Regions from separate parts of the Streptomyces umbrinus genome, predicted to be linked through region 1. Evidence: riboswitches for the same ligand, from Rfam matches in the RefSeq annotation. Region 1 holds a riboswitch; each other region holds the start of a gene.
The links. Region 1 has a riboswitch for cobalamin ahead of metE (5-methyltetrahydropteroyltriglutamate--homocysteine S-methyltransferase). Riboswitches for the same ligand answer to the same signal wherever they lie in the genome.

Region 1 (4,287 bases):
GCGTTCGGCACGCTGCTCACCTCGCTCGGGTACCGGGTCGCGGTGCTCGCCGTCGACCCGTCGTCGAGCCGGACGGGCGGGTCCATCCTGGGCGACAAGACCCGGATGGAACGCCTGGCCGTCGATCCGGCGGCCTTCATCCGGCCGTCCCCGACCGCGGGCACGCTCGGCGGAGTCGCGAAGGCGACCCGGGAGTCGATCGTGGTGATGGAGGCGGCCGGCTACGACGTCGTACTCGTGGAGACGGTCGGTGTCGGCCAGTCCGAGACCGCCGTCGCGAACATGGTCGACTCCTTCCTGCTCCTCACCCTCGCCCGGACCGGGGACCAGTTGCAGGGCATCAAGAAGGGCGTCCTGGAGCTGGCCGACGTGATCGCCGTCAACAAGGCGGACGGACCCCACGAGCGCGAAGCCCGGAGCGCGGCAAGGGAGTTGGCGGGCGCACTGCGGCTGATGCATCCCGCCGACGCCGCCTGGACACCACCGGTGCTGAGTTGCAGCGCCCGTGAGTCGACCGGCCTGGACACGGTCTGGGAGCGCCTCGAACAGCACCGCGCGCTCCTCGACTCGACCGGCCGCCTGGCCACCAAGCGCCGTGACCAGCAGGTCGACTGGACCTGGACGATGGTGCGCGACGAACTCCTCGGCCGCCTGAACGCCGACCCCGCCGTACGCGCCCTCGGGCCCGGTCTCGAACAGCGGGTCAGGGACGGCGAGTTGACGGCCACACTCGCCGCCGAGCGCATTCTGCGGGCGTTCGGCGGCGAGACGGACTGAGCCGCCGGACCAGGCCGGACTGAGCGGCAACACGTCGGAGTGAGCGTGCGCAACGCGTGTTCACTCCGGCCGGTGCGCCACCGGGTACGGGACGAACGTGCTGCTGTTCTGGTCGATCCGCAGCGGCCGCCCCAGGGGCGGTGCGGCGCGCTGGGGGCAGTCGAGGCGCTCGCAGACACGGCAGCCCATGCCGATGGGGGTGGCCGCGGAGGCGCTGTCGAGGTCGAGGCCGTCGTGGAGAACGCGGACGCCAAGACCGAGATATTCGCGGCGCTGGACAAGATCGTCGAGGATCCCGGGGCGATACTCGCGACCAACACCTCGTCGCTCCCGATCATGCGGCTGGGCATGGCGACGGGGCGCGCAGACAGGGTCGTCGGACTGCACTTCTTCAACCCCGTTCCCGTCCTGCCGCTGGTGGAGATCGTGGCCTCGCTCCACACCGCCCCCGGGACGGTCGAAGCCGTCGAGGACTTCGCCACGCGGGTCCTCGGCAAGACCGTGGTCCACGCGCGGGACCGGGCGGGCTTCGTCGTCAACGCCCTGCTCATCCCCTATGTGCCGGCCGCGGTCCGCATGGCCGAGTCCGGTTTCGCCACCGCCACCGCCATCGACATCGACGCGGGCATGGAACTCGGCTGGGCCCACCCCATGGGACCGCTGAAGCCGGCGGGCCTGATCGGCCTCGACCCGTCGCCTCGATCGCGGAATCCCTCTACGACGAGTTCAGGGAACCCCTGTACGCTCCGCCCCGCTGCTCCAACGGATGGTCGAGGCAGGGCTGTTGGGCCGTAAGACGGGCCGCGGGTTCCAGGTGTACGACGCCGTCCGGCAGCCAGGCAGTTGACGGCAGGGCATAGGCTGACCTGTGCAGCTGGTTCGCCCCGTCCGCCAGGCGGGATGCGTCGCAAGAGGGAACCCGGTGGGAATCCGGGACTGCCCCGCAGCGGTGAGCGGGAACGACCGCCGTCATACGCACTGGGCCCCGAGAAGCGGGACCTGGGAAGCGACGGCCAGTAGGTGTCCTCCGTACGGAGGGCGTGCTCGCGAGTCCGAAGACCTGCCATCTGCCCGTACGTGACCGATCGCGTACGGACATCCCGGTGACCTCGTGGGCGGGTCGGCGTACATATCCGGCGGACGACCGCGCCTTGCCGCGCGAGGTGTCTCTGCCGGGTGCGTCACCCCTTCGCGCTCACGTCCGTCCCGGGATCTCAGGGAGACATCTCGCGAAGGAGAGTTCCGTGACATCGAAGTCCGCAGCCGCGGCGGCACGGGCCACCGTGTACGGCTACCCCCGTCAGGGCAGTGGCCGGGAACTGAAGAAGGCGATCGAGGGGTACTGGAAGGGTCGCGTCGACGCCGACGCCCTCCGGGCCACCGCCGCCGAACTGCGCCGCACCAACTGGCGGCAGCTTGCCGAGGCCGGCATCCACGAAGTGCCGACCGGCGACTTCTCGTACTACGACCATGTCCTCGACACCAGCGTCATGGTCGGCGCGATCCCCGGGCGCCACCGCGCCGCGGTCGAGGCCGACGCGCTCGACGGCTACTTCGCGATGGCCCGCGGCACCCAGGACGTGGCGCCGCTGGAGATGACGAAGTGGTTCGACACCAACTACCACTACCTGGTCCCGGAGTTGGGCCCGGACACCGTCTTCACGGCCGACTCCGCCAAGCAGGTCGCCGAGCTCCGCGAAGCCCTCGACCTGGGCCTTGCCGCCCGGCCGGTCCTCGTCGGACCCGTCACCTATCTGCTGCTCGCCAAGCCCGCGCCCGGTGTGGCAGCCGACTTCGACCCGCTGACGCTGCTGGACCGGCTGCTGCCGGTGTACGCCGAGGTTCTCTCCGATCTGCGGGCGGCGGGCGCGGAGTGGGTGCAGCTCGACGAACCGGCGCTGGTCCAGGACCGTACGCCCGCCGAACTCAACGCGGCCACGCGCTCCTACCGTGACCTCGGCGCGCTCACCGACCGTCCGAAGCTGCTGGTCGCCTCCTACTTCGACCGGCTCGGCGACGCGTTGCCGGTGCTGGCCAAGGCCCCGGTCGAGGGTCTCGCTCTCGACTTCACCGAGGCGGCCGCCGCCAACCTGGACGCGCTCGCCGCCGTGGGCGGACTGCCCGGCAAGCGCCTGGTCGCGGGCGTGGTCAACGGCCGCAACATCTGGGTCAACGACCTCACCAAGTCCCTCGCCACGCTCGGCACCCTGCTCGGGCTGGCCGACCGGGTCGACGCGGCCGCGTCCTGCTCGCTGCTCCACGTGCCGCTCGATGCCACCGCCGAACGGGACATCGAGCCGCAGATCCTGCGCTGGCTCGCCTTCGCCCGGCAGAAGACGGCCGAGATCGTCACCCTCGCCAAGGGTCTCGCCCAGGGCACAGGCGCGATCACCGGCGAACTCGCCGCCAACCGGGCCGCCCTGGCCTCCCGCGCGAACTCGCCCATCACCCGTGACCCGGCCGTGCGGACGCGGGTCGGTGCGGTCACGGACGCCGACGCCCGCCGCTCCCAGCCGTACGGCGAACGCGCCAGCGCACAGCGTGCCCACCTCGGTCTGCCCCTCCTGCCGACCACCACCATCGGCTCCTTCCCGCAGACCGCCGAACTGCGCGTCGCTCGCGCCGACCTGCGGGCCGGGCGTATCGACACGGCCGGCTACGAGGAGCGCATCAGGGCCGAGATCCAGGAGACGATCTCCTTCCAGGAGAAGACCGGCCTGGACGTCCTCGTCCACGGCGAGGCCGAACGCAACGACATGGTCCAGTACTTCGCCGAGCAGCTGACGGGGTACCTCGCGACGCAGCACGGCTGGGTGCAGTCCTACGGCACCCGTTACGTCCGTCCGCCGATCCTGGCCGGCGACCTCTCCCGCCCCGAACCGATGACGGTGCGCTGGACGACGTACGCCCAGTCCCTGACCCGGCGCCCCGTCAAGGGCATGCTCACGGGGCCGGTCACCATGCTCGCCTGGTCCTTCGTCCGCGACGACCAGCCGCTCGGCGACACCGCCCGACAGGTCGCCCTCGCCCTGCGCGACGAGGTCAACGACCTTGAGGTGGCCGGGACTTCGGTCATCCAGGTCGACGAACCCGCGCTGCGCGAGACGCTGCCGCTGCGCGCCGCCGACCGCCCCGGCTATCTGGCGTGGGCCACCGAGGCGTTCCGGCTCACCACCGCCGGGGTCCGGCCGGACACCCAGATCCACACCCACATGTGCTACGCCGAGTTCGGCGACATCGTCCAGGCGATCGACGACCTCGACGCGGACGTCATCAGCCTGGAGGCCGCCCGCTCCCACATGCAGGTCGCCCGCGAACTGGCCGCCCACGGATATCCGCGCGAGGCCGGACCCGGCGTCTACGACATCCACTCCCCGCGCGTCCCGAGCGCGGACGAGGCAGCCGCCCTGCTCCGCAAGGGACTTGAGGCCATCCCCGCCGAACGTCTCTGGGTCAACCCCGACTGCGGCCTGAAGACCCGCGGCTGGCCCGAGACCCGGGCATCCCTGG
Region 2 (4,287 bases), 5.1 Mb from region 1:
TGCCCACCCTCCCCCATTCTCGGCTTCGCTCGAACGGGGGGACCCCCATCGCCCTGCGGAACGCCTGCCCACAGAGGTAGCAGCGGTAGCTGGGGAGGGGGTGGGCGTAGGCCCGGAAGTGTCTCCGGTGTCTCGTCCCCAGTACTCGTCGTCGCTCGCGGTCATCGCAGGGCCCGTCAGCCCCGGCGCCGACGGGCCTGCCACACGACCGCCGCGCCCAGGGCCGCCACCGCGGCGATTCCGGCCAGCAGGCCCACCGAGGGGCCGCCGTTCCCGTTGCCGCGCTTGCTTTCCGCCTCCGCGCCCGGCGACGCCGAAGTCTTCGGGCGGTTGCCCGCGACCGGCTCTCCGCAACCCGTGGTCGGGTAGCCCGCGATGGCGCAGAGCAGAGCGTTGGTGTCGTAGCGGAGGGGCTTGGCGACGGCGGCGAGGGCGTCTGCGGTCGTGGCGTCGTCGTCGACGCGGGCGCAGGCCGTGCGGGGGCGGGGCGGGGTCGAGCCGGACGGGGCGTCCGCGGCCGTGCCGAAGTCGAGGACGAGGCCGACCCGCTTGGACCCCTCCCGTGCGGGCGTCTTCGCGCAGATCGTCGCGAAGTCGGCGGCGCCGCGCGGCTTCGCCGAGTCCTTCGAGTCCTCGCTCACCGAGAAACGGAACCCCTGGACGTCACCGTCCGAGGGCCGCGCGGTCGACGGTCCCTGGGTCGCGTACACCCACGTATCGGCCGTATCGGCCGTATCGGCGGTGGAATTCCGGTCCCAGAAGGACCAGTAGCGGTAGCCGACCGCCTGGGCCTGCCCCGCCGTGCCGAGGACGGCGAGCAGGAGACACAGGACCGGCAGAACCAGGCGGCGGCAGGTCACGGCTGCTGCTTCTTGTTACGGCCGCTGAGGAGGAAGCCGATGCCGATGCCGCCGACCAGGCCGACCCCGATGATCCACCAGAGGCTGACCCCGCCGTCGTCCTCGTCCGAGGCGTTGTCCTGTTCGTCCTTGTCGTTCTTTTCGTCCGCCGGGGCCGTGGAAGCGTCGGAGGACGTCGCCGCGGGGCCGGTCGCGCCGAGCTGCTTCACGAGGTCGGCGCCGCCGAAGGCGCGCGGGTCCGTACCGGTGGCGTTCGCCGCGAAGATCAGCTGCGCGTACGCCGCCGGGCCGCTCTTCGCCGCCCAGGTGCCGGAGTTCTTCTCCAGCCAGGCCAGCGGCTTCCCGGTGTCGGCCGTGCGGCCGGCGGCGGCGAGCGCGACGACCGTGTCGGCGGTGTTGCCGTAGTCGGGCTGGTCCTCGGCACCGGGGAGGGACGACTTCAGGTAGCCGTTCTTGGCGACCGCGCCCGCGAGGTACAGGGCGCCGTTGGCCGCCGCGTCCTCGATCGTGAAGGAGTCGCCGCCCGCGCACTGGGACGCCTTCGGGGACGCCTTGTCGGGGCCGTCCTCTTCGGGATCGGCGTCCAGGCCCTCGCCGAGCGCGCCGAGCACCCCCGCCGCCGTGGCGTCCGCGTTCGCCGCGAGCTTGCCCTTCTTGTCCGGCTGGAAGGCGAAGGCGCCGCCGCCGGTCTCGTCGCAGGGGACGGAGAGGCCGAGCAGGGCGTCGTACGGCGTCCGGTCGTCCTTCGAGGGCACGTCCTTCGGGTCGGTGTCCCCGGCGTCCAGGGCCCCGATCACGACGGACGTGGAGTTGGTGTCGCTGGGCGTGCCGGGGAAGTAGCCCCAGCCGCCGTCCTTGTTCTGCACGGACTTCAGCCACTTCACGGCCGCGCCCGTCACGGCGTCGCTCGCGTCGAGGGCTTCCAGGGCCTGCAACGCGGCGGCCGTGCTGTTCGTGTCGACCTTGGTCTTGGCGTCGCACTTCGCGCTCGGGTCGGGGCGGTACGCCGCGAAGGCCCCGCTCTCGCACTGCTGGCCGACGAGCCAGTCGACGGACTTCTTCGCGGGCTCGACCCCCACGCTGTCCTGGGCGAGCAGTGCGAGCGACTGCCGCCAGACACCGTCGTAGGTGGGGTCGGTGCTGCCGTACAGGGCGGAGGGGAACGCCTGGGACGGGGTCGCGCCGGGCGACTCGTCGGCGAGGGCGGCCGGCGCGAACGCCGTACCGATCACGGCGGTGGCGGCCAGTACCGCTGCGCTGCGGCGGACAAACATGATCGGCGGGTGCCTCTCCCGGTCAGGGAGCCGGGCAGCCTGGAATCCAAGGCGGCTCGGCTCCGTATGCCTCGACGGTGCCGGTCACCGGCGGTTCCGGTGACGCGAGCCGGTCACGTCCGTACGGGGCAATCCGGCTCGCCGCCCCTGATCGACTGATCGACTGGTGGGCCGATCGACCGGGCGGCACACGGTTGCGGGTCAGCGCCGGATTTGCACCGGCTTCCCCCCGTACGACTGTGATGACGACCCGCTCACTGTACCGGCCCGTAGCAAGACCCTGAGGGCCGCCTGTGGGGGCGCCTGTGAGGCCGGGCGGCTCCGGGTAACTTCTGCCCATGGGGATACCTGCGGGGGCCGGCCGCCTGCTCGGCTCGGGGCGCACGGCGGATGTCTACGCGCTCGGCGATGGCGGTGATCACGACGGCCTCGGCGATCACGGTGGTCCCGGGGGCGGGGCGTGGGTGCTGCGCCGGTACCGGGACGGCTACGGGGACGCGCAGGCCGAGGCGGCCGTCATGGAGTACGTACGGGGTCACGGCTATCCCGTGCCGCGCGTGCGGGCGGCGGACGCGCGCACCGACCTCGTGATGGAGCGGCTGTACGGGCCGACCGTGGTCGAGGCGGTGGCCGCCGGTGAACTCACCGCGGGGGAGGCCGGATCGGTGCTCGCCCGGCTCCTGCGCGACCTGCACGTGATCCCGGCCCGCCGCTCCACCGACCCCGCCGTACGCGTCCTGCACCTGGACCTGCACCCCGAGAACGTTCTCCTCGCCCCGGCCGGCCCCATGGTGATCGACTGGGCCAACACCGACGAGGGGCCGCCCGGCCGCGACTGGAGCATGTCCGCCGTGATCGTGGCCCAGGTGGCCGTCGACGACGATCCCCGGGCGCCCCTGGCCGAGGAGATGCTCTCCGCCCTGCTGGCCGGCTGCCCCGACCCGGCGCTCCTGACGGGCCCGGACGGTGGTCTCGGCTGGGCGACGGGCCAGCGGGCCGCCAACCCGACGATGAGCCCCCACGAGGTCGAACTCCTCGGCGAGGCCGGGGAGTTGATCCGCAGGCTGCTGGACTAGCTCCGCGCCGGGACTGACCGCCTTGAGCCGCCGGACATGCCCTGGCGTCCGGGAGGCAGGTTCAAACGGCCACGTACGTCACCGGATCACTCCCCGGTACCGCCTCCGCGTGGCCCAGTTTCACCAGTCGGCGCAGGTGGGCCTCCGCCTCCGAGACGGCGATGTTCCTCGATCCGTAGGGGATGTCGTCCCACGGGCGGTTCCACTCCATGCGGACGGCGAGCTGCCAGGAGGTGAGCGGGGTGGAGAGGAGTGAGCGGAGGTCCGTGAGGCGGGACTCGTGGTGGTCCAGCAACTCCCTTACGCGGGACGGGGCGTCGGTGAACGCGTGCAGGTGGGCCGGGAGGACCTCGGCCGGTTCGAGGCGGCCGATCCGTTCCAGGGAGTCGAGGTAGTCGCCGAGCGGGTCGGCGACGGTCTCGTCGTCCGGATCCTCGTACAGGCCGATGTGCGGAGTGATTCTCGGCAGGAGATGGTCCCCCGAGAACAGGCGTCCGTGGCCCGGGAGTTGGGCCGGATGGGCCTCCTCCAGATGGAGGCAGACATGGCCGGGGGTGTGGCCCGGGGTCCAGATCGCGCGGAGTCGGCGGCCGGCGAGGTCGAGGAGCTCGCCGGGGACGATCTCGCGGTCGGGGAGCGCGGGGGAGGCGCCGGGGAACATCCGGGAGCGGGCGGTGCGCATCGGCGCCACGTGCTCCTCGGGCGCGCCCGAGGCGGTCAGCTTGTCCGCCATGTACGTGAACCAGCGCCCGGGCTTCGTCCCGCGCGTCCGCCGTACGATCGAGATGTCGGCGGCGTGCATCGCGATCCAGGCGCCGGACGCCTCCCGCACCTTGCCCGACAGGCCGTGGTGGTCCGGGTGGTGATGGGTGATCACCACTCCGTGGATCTCCGCGGCCGAAGTTCCGCAGGCTGTCAGTCCCTCGGCGAGCGCGTCCCAGGACGCCGGGTCGTCCCAGCCCGTGTCGATCAGCACCGGCCCGCGGTCGGTGTCCACGACATACACGAGCGTCGTTCCGAGTGGATTGTCCGGGATGGGAACCTCGACGGACCGTACGCCGCCGCCGTGATCGGTCA
Region 3 (4,287 bases), 6.7 Mb from region 1:
CGCCGATCAGCGAGGTCACCACGCCCACCGGTACCTCCTGGGGATCGAGGACGGTACGCGCCAGGGTGTCCACCCACACCAGGAACACCGCTCCGGCGAGGGCGGTGACCGGCAGCAGCCGGGCGTGCCCCGCCCCCACCAACGCCCTTGCCGCATGCGGGAGTACGAGGCCGACGAAGCCGATCGCGCCGGCCGAACTGACTAGCGCGGCGGTCAGCAGCGCCGTGGCACACAGCAGCACCAGTCGCGTACGGGCCACGGAGACCCCGAGCGTGGCGGCGGCATCCTGGCCGAAGGCGAACGCGTCGAGCGCCCGCGCGTACCCGAGGCACACCAGCAGTGTCACCGCGAGGACCGCGAAGCACACCCAGACGTCGGTCCAGCCGACCCCGCTCAGCGAACCGAGCAGCCAGAACAGCACCCCGCGGGTGGTCTCGGCGTCCGCGGCGGTCATCACGACGAAGGAGGTGAGCGCGGAGAAGAGCTGCATCGCGGCGACCCCGCTCAGCACCACCCGGTCCGTCGCCCCGCCCAGAGTGTGGCTGAGCAGCAGGACGAGCCCGAACGACAGCACCGCACCGAGGAACGCGCCCGCGGAGACCGAGACCAGGCCTCCGCCGACACCGAGGACGACCACGATCACGGCGCCGGTCGAGGCGCCCGAGGACACCCCGAGGACGAACGGGTCGGCGAGCGGGTTGCGCAGCAGGGACTGCATCACCGCGCCGCACACGGCGAGTCCGGCTCCGCACACGGCCGCCAGGAGCGTGCGCGGCAGGCGCAGCTCCCAGACGATCCCGTCCCGGATCGGGGTCAACTCCGAGCTGCCCCAGCCGAGATGGGACGCGACCACGGACCAGACGTCGCCGACCCGGATGTCCGCGGGGCCGACGGTGATCGCGACGGCGGCGGATGCGAGGAGCAGGGCGACGCCCGCGGCGATGAGCAGTCCCAGGCGTGGCCGTGTCACCCGGTGAGCCCGAACTCCCGCAGGGCGGAGGCGACTTGCTCGACGCCCTCGACCGTGCGGATGGTCGGGTTCATCGCCTGCCCGCTGAGCAGGACGTACCGCTTCTTCCTGACGGCGGTCATGTTCTTGGTGACCGGGTCGGACTCCAGGAACTCGATCTTCTTCTTCGCGGACTCGGCGGTCTGCGACTTGCGCGTCAGGTCGCCGATGACGAGCACATCTGGGTCGCGGTCGGCAACGGTCTCCCAGTTGATCTGGGGCCACTCCTCGTGTGTGTCGTCGAAGACGTTCTTCGCGCCGAGGGTCCGGGTGATGACGCCGGGTGCGCCGCAACAGCCCGCCATGTAGGGCGAGTCGGAGTTGGCGAACCAGTACAAGAGGGTGACGTCGGAGGCGTCGATCCCCGAAGTGGCCTTCTTCGTCCGCCGCTCGAGGTCTGCGACGAGTTGCTCGCCCCGCTTCTCGACGCCGAACACCTCGGCCAGGTCGCGCACTTCGCCGTAGACGGCGTCGATGCCGAGGGCCTTCTTCCGTGAGCCGTCGCCGCCCGAGGCGTTGTCCTTGCCGACGCAGTCGGACGGCGAGACGTAGGCGGGCACGCCGAGCTTCTCGAACTGCTCCCGGGTGGCCACGCCTCCCTTGCCGAGCGTCGACACGAACGAGGCGGCGACGAAGTCGGGGTCGGCGTCCAGGACCCGTTCGAAGGAGGGGTTGTTGTCGGCGATCCGCTCCACCTTCGCGTTCGCCTTCTCCAGGCCCTTCATCACCGGGTCGGTCCAGGTCGCGGTGCCGGCCATGCGGTCGGCGAGGCCGAGCGAGAGCATGATCTCGGTGGTGCCCTGGTTGAGGGAGACGGCCCGCTTCGGCGGGGACTCGACGCGTACGGTCTGTCCGCAGTTGTCGAGGGTGACGGCGGCCCCGGAGTCCGCATCGGACGACGAGTCCTCCGAATCTCCCGAACCGCAGCCGGTCAGCAGGAGAGCCCCGGACAGGACGAGGGCAGCGGGACGGGCAAGACGTGCGACGGGCACGGGAGTTCCTCAGTCGTCGAGGGCTCGAACGCGGAGCCCGGTCGTACGGTGCTCCCCCGTCGGCGCGTGACCGCGGAGGCCGCCAGCAGGTCTTCGGACTCGGGGTCACCCGGACGAGGCGCCTTCCCGGACCGTCATACCGGTCCAGTGGCCGATGCCCCGCCCGTCACCCTCACCGCTGCGCGTCAGCTCCGGATTCCCACCGGATTCCCTGACCCACGTACATGGGTTCGACTGGCCTCGGCAAGCTATCACGGCGGGTGCCGCGGACCGGCGGGCGGACCGGCAGGACGGGGCCCAGCAGCCGCTCCACCTGTTCCGGCGGTGTTCACGGCCACGCCACGCCCCTGCCCCCGCCCCTGCCCCCGCGGCCTGAATGAGTGGTTCCGCTAGTTGAGTCTCTCGGAGGCACCGGAGGGCCACCCCATGACCGGGACCGAAACGGCGGGGACCGCATCCACTCCCCCGCCCTCGTCCGCACCCGCTTCCCCGTCCCCGTCCCCGTCCGCACCCGCACCCGCACCCGCACCCGCACCCTCGATCAACCGTCGTCGCTTTCTGCTCGCGTCCGGCGCCGTCGCGGCGGGAGCGACCGGCGGAGCCGCGGCCCTCTTCCCACGGCAGCGCCCGACCCCCTCCGCGCTCCCCGCCGCGGAGAGCGCGGCCCCGCAGGCGCCCCTCGCCATCCGACGGCCGGCGCACCGGGCGCCGCGACGCGCGGCCCCGTACGCGGCGACAACCCTGGAGACGACGGCTCGCCTCAGCGGCCACGCGCACGCCGACACCTACCGCCGCCTCGTCTCGGGCCCCGGTTGGCCCATCGTCGTACGCGGAGATCTCGCGCCCGCCGCCACCGGCCGCCAGGACCGGCGCACACCGCTCGCGTGCTTCGTGCAGTTCACCGACCTGCACCTCACGGACGTGCAGAACCCGCTGCGCACCGAGTTCCTGCGGTCGCGCAGGCCCGCCGCGTGGCGGGCCCAGGAGGCGCTGACGGTGGCGGGGGCGGTGGCGCTCGTGGAGCAGGTGAACGCACTCGGCGAGGGCCCGCACACCGGCCTCGCGCCCACCTTCGTGATGACGACGGGCGACAACGTCGACAACAACTCCGCGATCGAACTGGAGTGGTTCCTCACGCTGATGAGCGGCGGCAGGATCACTCCCAACAGCGGGGATCCGTCGGTGTACGAAGGCGTTCAGAACTCCGGCCTGCCTCTCTACTGGCACCCGGACGACGCTGCCCTGCGCGACCTGGACAAGCGGCGCGGGCTGCCCCGCATACCCGGCTTCCTCGACGCCGCGATACGGCCCGTGACCAGCCCGGGGCTCGACATCCCCTGGTACTCCACGGTCGGCAACCACGACGACATTCCCGGCGGCTGTCTGTCCCCCGCGCTGGGCGACTTCGCCGTCGGCTCCCGCAAGCTGCTCTCGGTCCCGGCCACGGACGCGGCCGCCTACGCGAAGGCGCTGAACTCCGGCGACGACCCCAAGAGCGAGGTGCTCTCGGCGATCCTGAAGCGGCACGCGGCCTCGGCGCGGACGGTGACGGCCGACGAACGGCGCCGCCTGTGCACCCCGCACGACTATCTGGCCGCGCATCTCGACCCCGTCCACGCCGGAGCGGGCCCGGTCGGCCACGGCTACACGGAGAACAACCTGGACGGCGACCGGATGTACTACACGTTCCGGGTCGCCGAGAACGTCATCGGCATCAGCATCGACACGACGTACCGAAGCGGCCACTACGAGGGCTCGCTGGGCACCGATCAGCATCGCTGGCTGGAGCGGACGCTGGCCGCGCACAACTCCCGGTCCTACGACGCCGACGGCCGCCTCGTACGCAACGCCGGGGCCGACGACGCCCATGTCCTGGTCTTCAGCCACCACCACAGTCCGAGCATGACCCGCCGCACCGACGCCGCCCGCGGCGAGGAGCCGCGGCACGACGGTGCGGAGGTCCTGGCCCTGCTCCACCGGTTCCCGAACGTGGTGGCCTGGATCAACGGACACAGCCATGTCAACCGGATCACGCCCCACGCGCACCCCACGCCCGCCCGGTCCTTCTGGGAGGTCAACACCGCCTCCCACCTGGACTACCCGCACCACGCCCGCGTGATCGAACTGGCCGACAACGGGGACGGCACGGTGTCCCTGTTCACCACCCTTGTCGAGTCGGCCGCCCCTCACCGCACCGACCCGGACTTCACCGACCTGTCGGCGGTGGGCCTGGCCTCCCTGTACCGGGAGCTGTCGTACAACGCCCCCGGCCTGGCCGCGGGCATG
Region 4 (4,287 bases), 1.2 Mb from region 1:
CGTCCTCGACAGTGATCCCGGCATAGACGACGCCGTGGCCCTCCAGTACCTGCTCGGCACAGGCAGGTGGGACCTCAGGGCCTACACCTCGGTGGGCGGCAACCTCCCCGCCGAGCAGACCTACCGCAACGCCCGCGCCCTGGCGAGAGCCCTCCGCATCGACACCGACGTCCCGGTCCACCGCGGAGCGGCCCGCCCCCTCACCCGCCTCCCGTACGCGGCCGCCGCCCACTTCCACGGCCCCGCGGGCCTCGGCCACGAAATGCTGCCCGACTCGACCGCCGCGCACCTGACGGAGTCCTCCGCACAGGCGCTGCTGCGCCTCTCCCGGGAGCACGAGGGCGAGTTGACCGTCTGCGCCACCGGCCCGCTCACCAACGTGGCCATCGCGCTCCTGGAGGACCCGGTCTTCGCCCGGCGCGTGAAGAAGTTCGTGTTCATGGGCGGCAACGCGCAGGTGCCGGGCAACATCACCCCGGTCGCCGAGTTCAACATGTGGGCGGACCCGGACGCCGCCGAGGTGGTGCTCTCCTCCGGCATCCCGTTCACCATGGTCGATCTGGACGCCTCGCACCGCTGGCTCTTCGGCCCCGCCGACCTCGCCGCGCTGGAGGCGGCGGGAGCGGGTGCGGCGCTCGCGGCCCGGCTGCTGCGGGTCTACACCGACTCCTACCGCCGCCACGGCGGAGGCGACTCCTGCCCGTTGCACGACCCGCTCGCCGTGGGCGTGTGCGCGGACGAGTCGTTCGTGACGCTCGCGGAGGGAGCCGTCGTGGTCGAGTGCTCCAGCGAACTCACCCGCGGCCAGACCGTGTTCGTCCCCTCGGCCGCCGAGCGGAACTACTACACCGAGTCGCCCGCCCTGACCGCCCGCACCCGCCACACGGGCCGCGTGGCCCTCGGCCCGGGCCCGCGCGACTTCACGAAGGACTTCGTCACGACCCTGCCGCAGTGGCCGGCCATGGCCTGAGCCCGCCCCCTCGGACGTCCCTGGCACCGGCGCGACGCCCCCGGGCAACCGGTGCGGGAAAAACTCGGCAGCCCCGCGCCGTACCCCTCGGGCACACTGCCGAGCATGGACATCCTGATCAGGCGGGCGAGGCCCGAGGAGTACGAGGCTGTGGGAGAGATAACCGCGCAGGCCTATCTCGGGGACGGGCTCCTCGACTTCGGGGAGAGCGACGAGTATCTGGGCGAGCTGCGGGACGTCGCGAAGCGGGCCGCGGCCGCCGACGTGCTGGTGGCCGTCGTGGGGGCAGGAGCGGGCGAGCGGGTCGTCGGCGGCGTGACCTTCGTCCCGTCCGGCGGGCCGATGGCCGACATCGCGCGCGAGGGTGAGGCCGAGATACGGATGCTGGCGGTCGCCAAGGAGGCCCGCGGGCACGGGGCGGGCGAGGCCCTCGTACGCGCCTGCGTCGACCGCGCCCGGGCCACGGACGGCTGCGTACGCGTCGTGCTGTCCACCCAGCGCACCATGCACAGCGCCCATCGCATCTACGGACGCCTCGGCTTCACCCGCGCCCCCGACCGCGACTGGAACCCGATCCCGGACCTCGACGACATCATGCTGCTCACCTACGAGTTGACACTCTGACACCCTCCGAAGCCGACACGACACAACATGTGGGGGTGCTTCCCGAGCCCGGCACAAGATGTATGCTCATGCTCGCTGTCGCCGCAGGGGAATCCGGTGCGAATCCGGAACTGTCCCGCAACGGTGTACTTGTGCATGTCTGTCCCCGGAGGAGAGCCGTGCGCCTGGTCAGTCCGAGGACCTGCCGACAGCGTGCCCAGGCCACCCGGCCCGGGTGCCATGACGTCCGGGCCTCGCGGAGTGGGCCGGTGGACGCGGCGTACCGCTGCGCAGAGCGTGTACCCCCGTGTGCCCCGAACCCCCCTCCCCGCAGGCCCCGTGCCGAGCGAGGGAGAGCCCCACGTGACCATCGCGCCAGCCGATCCGGTCTCAGCGAAAGCGCCCCAGTACCAGCAGGACAGGGCCGAGGCCGACGGACCGGGAACCGTGTTGCTGCGGACCCTGACCGACCTCACCGCCGACCTTCCCGACGCCGATCCCGGCAGGGTCGCCGCCGCCGCGCTGCGCGGCCGGTCCTCCGTGGGGGCCGACGGGATCACCGCGGAGCTGCGCGAGCTGGCCACTGAGGCGGCCGCGGGCCTGATCTCCGAGGACCCCGTGTACTCGAAGCTGGCCGCCCGCCTGCTGACGATCGGCATCGCCGAGGAGGCCGCCTCGCAGGGGGTCAGGTCCTTCTCCGAGTCCGTCGCGGTCGGCCACCGCGAGGGCCTGATCGCCGACCGCACCGCCGAGTTCGTACGGACCCACGCGGCCCGTCTGGACGCGCTGATCGACCTCGAGGGCGACGACCGCTTCGGCTACTTCGGCCTGCGCACGCTGCACAGCCGGTATCTGCTGCGGCACCCGATCACGCGGTCCGTCATCGAGACGCCCCAGCACTTCATGCTGCGCGTGGCGAGCGGGCTGGCCGAGGACGACTCGGCCAGGTCCGTCGACGAAGTGGCCGCCCTGTACCGGCTGATGAGCCGCCTCGACTACCTGCCGTCCTCCCCCACGCTCTTCAACTCCGGTACGCGGCACCCTCAGATGTCGTCCTGCTACCTCCTCGACTCCCCGCTGGACGAGCTGGACTCCATCTACGACCGCTACCACCAGGTGGCCCGTCTCTCGAAGCACGCGGGCGGCATCGGCATCGCGTACTCCCGTGTGCGCTCGCGCGGTTCCCTGATCCGCGGGACGAACGGGCACTCGAACGGCATCGTCCCGTTCCTCAAGACGCTCGACGCCTCGGTCGCCGCCGTGAACCAGGGCGGCCGGCGCAAGGGCGCGGCCGCGGTCTACCTGGAGACCTGGCACTCCGACATCGAGGAGTTCCTGGAGCTGCGCGACAACACCGGTGAGGACGCCCGGCGTACGCACAACCTGAACCTCGCGCACTGGATCCCGGACGAGTTCATGCGGCGGGTGAACGAGGACCGCGTGTGGTCGCTGTTCTCGCCGGCCGACGTGCCTGAGCTGGTCGACCTGTGGGGCGAGGAGTTCGACGCCGCCTACCGCAAGGCGGAGGACCGGGGCCTCGCCAAGAAGACGATCCCGGCCCGCGATCTGTACGGCCGCATGATGCGCACCCTCGCGCAGACCGGCAACGGCTGGATGACCTTCAAGGACGCCGCCAACCGCACGGCCAACCAGACCGCGCTGCCGGGCCACACGGTCCACTCCTCCAACCTCTGCACGGAGATCCTGGAGGTCACGGACGACGGCGAGACGGCGGTCTGCAACCTCGGATCGGTCAACCTCGGCGCGTTCGTGGACACGGACCCCGGGGCCACCGACGTCATCGACTGGGAGCGGCTGGACGCGACCGTCCGTACGGCCGTCACCTTCCTCGACCGGGTCGTCGACATCAACTTCTATCCGACCGAGCAGGCGGGCCGCTCCAACGCCAAGTGGCGGCCGGTGGGCCTGGGAGCGATGGGTCTGCAGGACGTCTTCTTCAAGCTGCGGCTGCCCTTCGACTCCGCCGAGGCCAAGGCACTCTCCACCCGTATCGCCGAGCGCGTCATGCTCGCCGCGTACGAGGCGTCTGCCGATCTCGCCGAGCGCAACGGCCCGCTGCCCGCCTGGGAGAAGACCCGTACCGCGCAGGGCGTGCTGCACCCCGACCACTACGACGTGGAGCTGAACTGGCCGGAGCGCTGGGCGGCGCTGCGGGAGCGGATCACCTCGGTCGGCATGCGCAACTCGCTGCTGCTCGCGATCGCGCCCACCGCGACGATCGCGTCCATCGCGGGCGTCTACGAGTGCATCGAGCCGCAGGTCTCCAACCTCTTCAAGCGCGAGACCCTCTCCGGCGAGTTCCTCCAGGTCAACTCCTACCTGGTGGCGGAGCTGAAGAAGCTCGGCGTGTGGGACGCGCAGACCCGGGAGGCGCTGCGCGAGTCGAACGGCTCGGTGCAGGGCTTCACCTGGGTGCCGCAGGACGTGCGCGATCTGTACCGCACGGCGTGGGAGATCCCTCAGCGCGACCTGATCGACATGGCCGCCGCCCGGACCCCGTTCCTGGACCAGTCCCAGTCGCTGAACCTGTTCCTGGAGACGCCGACCATCGGCAAGCTCTCCTCGATGTACGCGTACGCCTGGAAGTCGGGGCTGAAGACGACGTACTACCTGCGCTCGCGCCCGGCGACGCGCATCGCCCGTGCCGCGGGTTCCTCCACGGCCGCGGCCGCCGCCGTTCCCGTACAGGCGAC

Region 2: linked by a shared signal. The riboswitch ahead of QF035_RS36040 (prenyltransferase/squalene oxidase repeat-containing protein) and the one ahead of metE (5-methyltetrahydropteroyltriglutamate--homocysteine S-methyltransferase) in region 1 are both predicted to bind cobalamin.
Region 3: linked by a shared signal. The riboswitch ahead of QF035_RS43155 (ABC transporter substrate-binding protein) and the one ahead of metE (5-methyltetrahydropteroyltriglutamate--homocysteine S-methyltransferase) in region 1 are both predicted to bind cobalamin.
Region 4: linked by a shared signal. The riboswitch ahead of QF035_RS18855 (ribonucleoside-diphosphate reductase subunit alpha) and the one ahead of metE (5-methyltetrahydropteroyltriglutamate--homocysteine S-methyltransferase) in region 1 are both predicted to bind cobalamin.

What each region holds. Positions count from the first base shown of each region.
Region 1 is NZ_JAUSZI010000002.1:3,079,944-3,084,230, forward strand. Features, by position in the region: gene meaB (methylmalonyl Co-A mutase-associated GTPase MeaB) at 1-777, shown strand, start outside; partial or broken gene QF035_RS13605 (short-chain fatty acyl-CoA regulator family protein) at 838-1,014, opposite strand; partial or broken gene QF035_RS13610 (3-hydroxybutyryl-CoA dehydrogenase) at 1,000-1,624, shown strand; cobalamin riboswitch at 1,636-1,859, shown strand; gene metE (5-methyltetrahydropteroyltriglutamate--homocysteine S-methyltransferase) at 2,022-4,287, shown strand, end outside.
Region 2 is NZ_JAUSZI010000002.1:8,158,205-8,162,491, forward strand. Features, by position in the region: gene QF035_RS36030 (energy-coupling factor transporter transmembrane component T) at 1-204, opposite strand, end outside; gene QF035_RS36035 (SCO2322 family protein) at 177-860, opposite strand; gene QF035_RS36040 (prenyltransferase/squalene oxidase repeat-containing protein) at 857-2,134, opposite strand; cobalamin riboswitch at 2,225-2,407, opposite strand; gene QF035_RS36045 (phosphotransferase) at 2,473-3,210, shown strand; gene QF035_RS36050 (MBL fold metallo-hydrolase) at 3,272-4,287, opposite strand, start outside.
Region 3 is NZ_JAUSZI010000002.1:9,762,447-9,766,733, reverse strand. Features, by position in the region: gene QF035_RS43160 (FecCD family ABC transporter permease) at 1-970, opposite strand, end outside; gene QF035_RS43155 (ABC transporter substrate-binding protein) at 967-2,001, opposite strand; cobalamin riboswitch at 2,069-2,255, opposite strand; gene QF035_RS43150 (TIGR03767 family metallophosphoesterase) at 2,428-4,287, shown strand, end outside.
Region 4 is NZ_JAUSZI010000002.1:4,321,755-4,326,041, forward strand. Features, by position in the region: gene QF035_RS18845 (nucleoside hydrolase) at 1-970, shown strand, start outside; gene QF035_RS18850 (GNAT family N-acetyltransferase) at 1,076-1,594, shown strand; cobalamin riboswitch at 1,657-1,797, shown strand; gene QF035_RS18855 (ribonucleoside-diphosphate reductase subunit alpha) at 1,937-4,287, shown strand, end outside.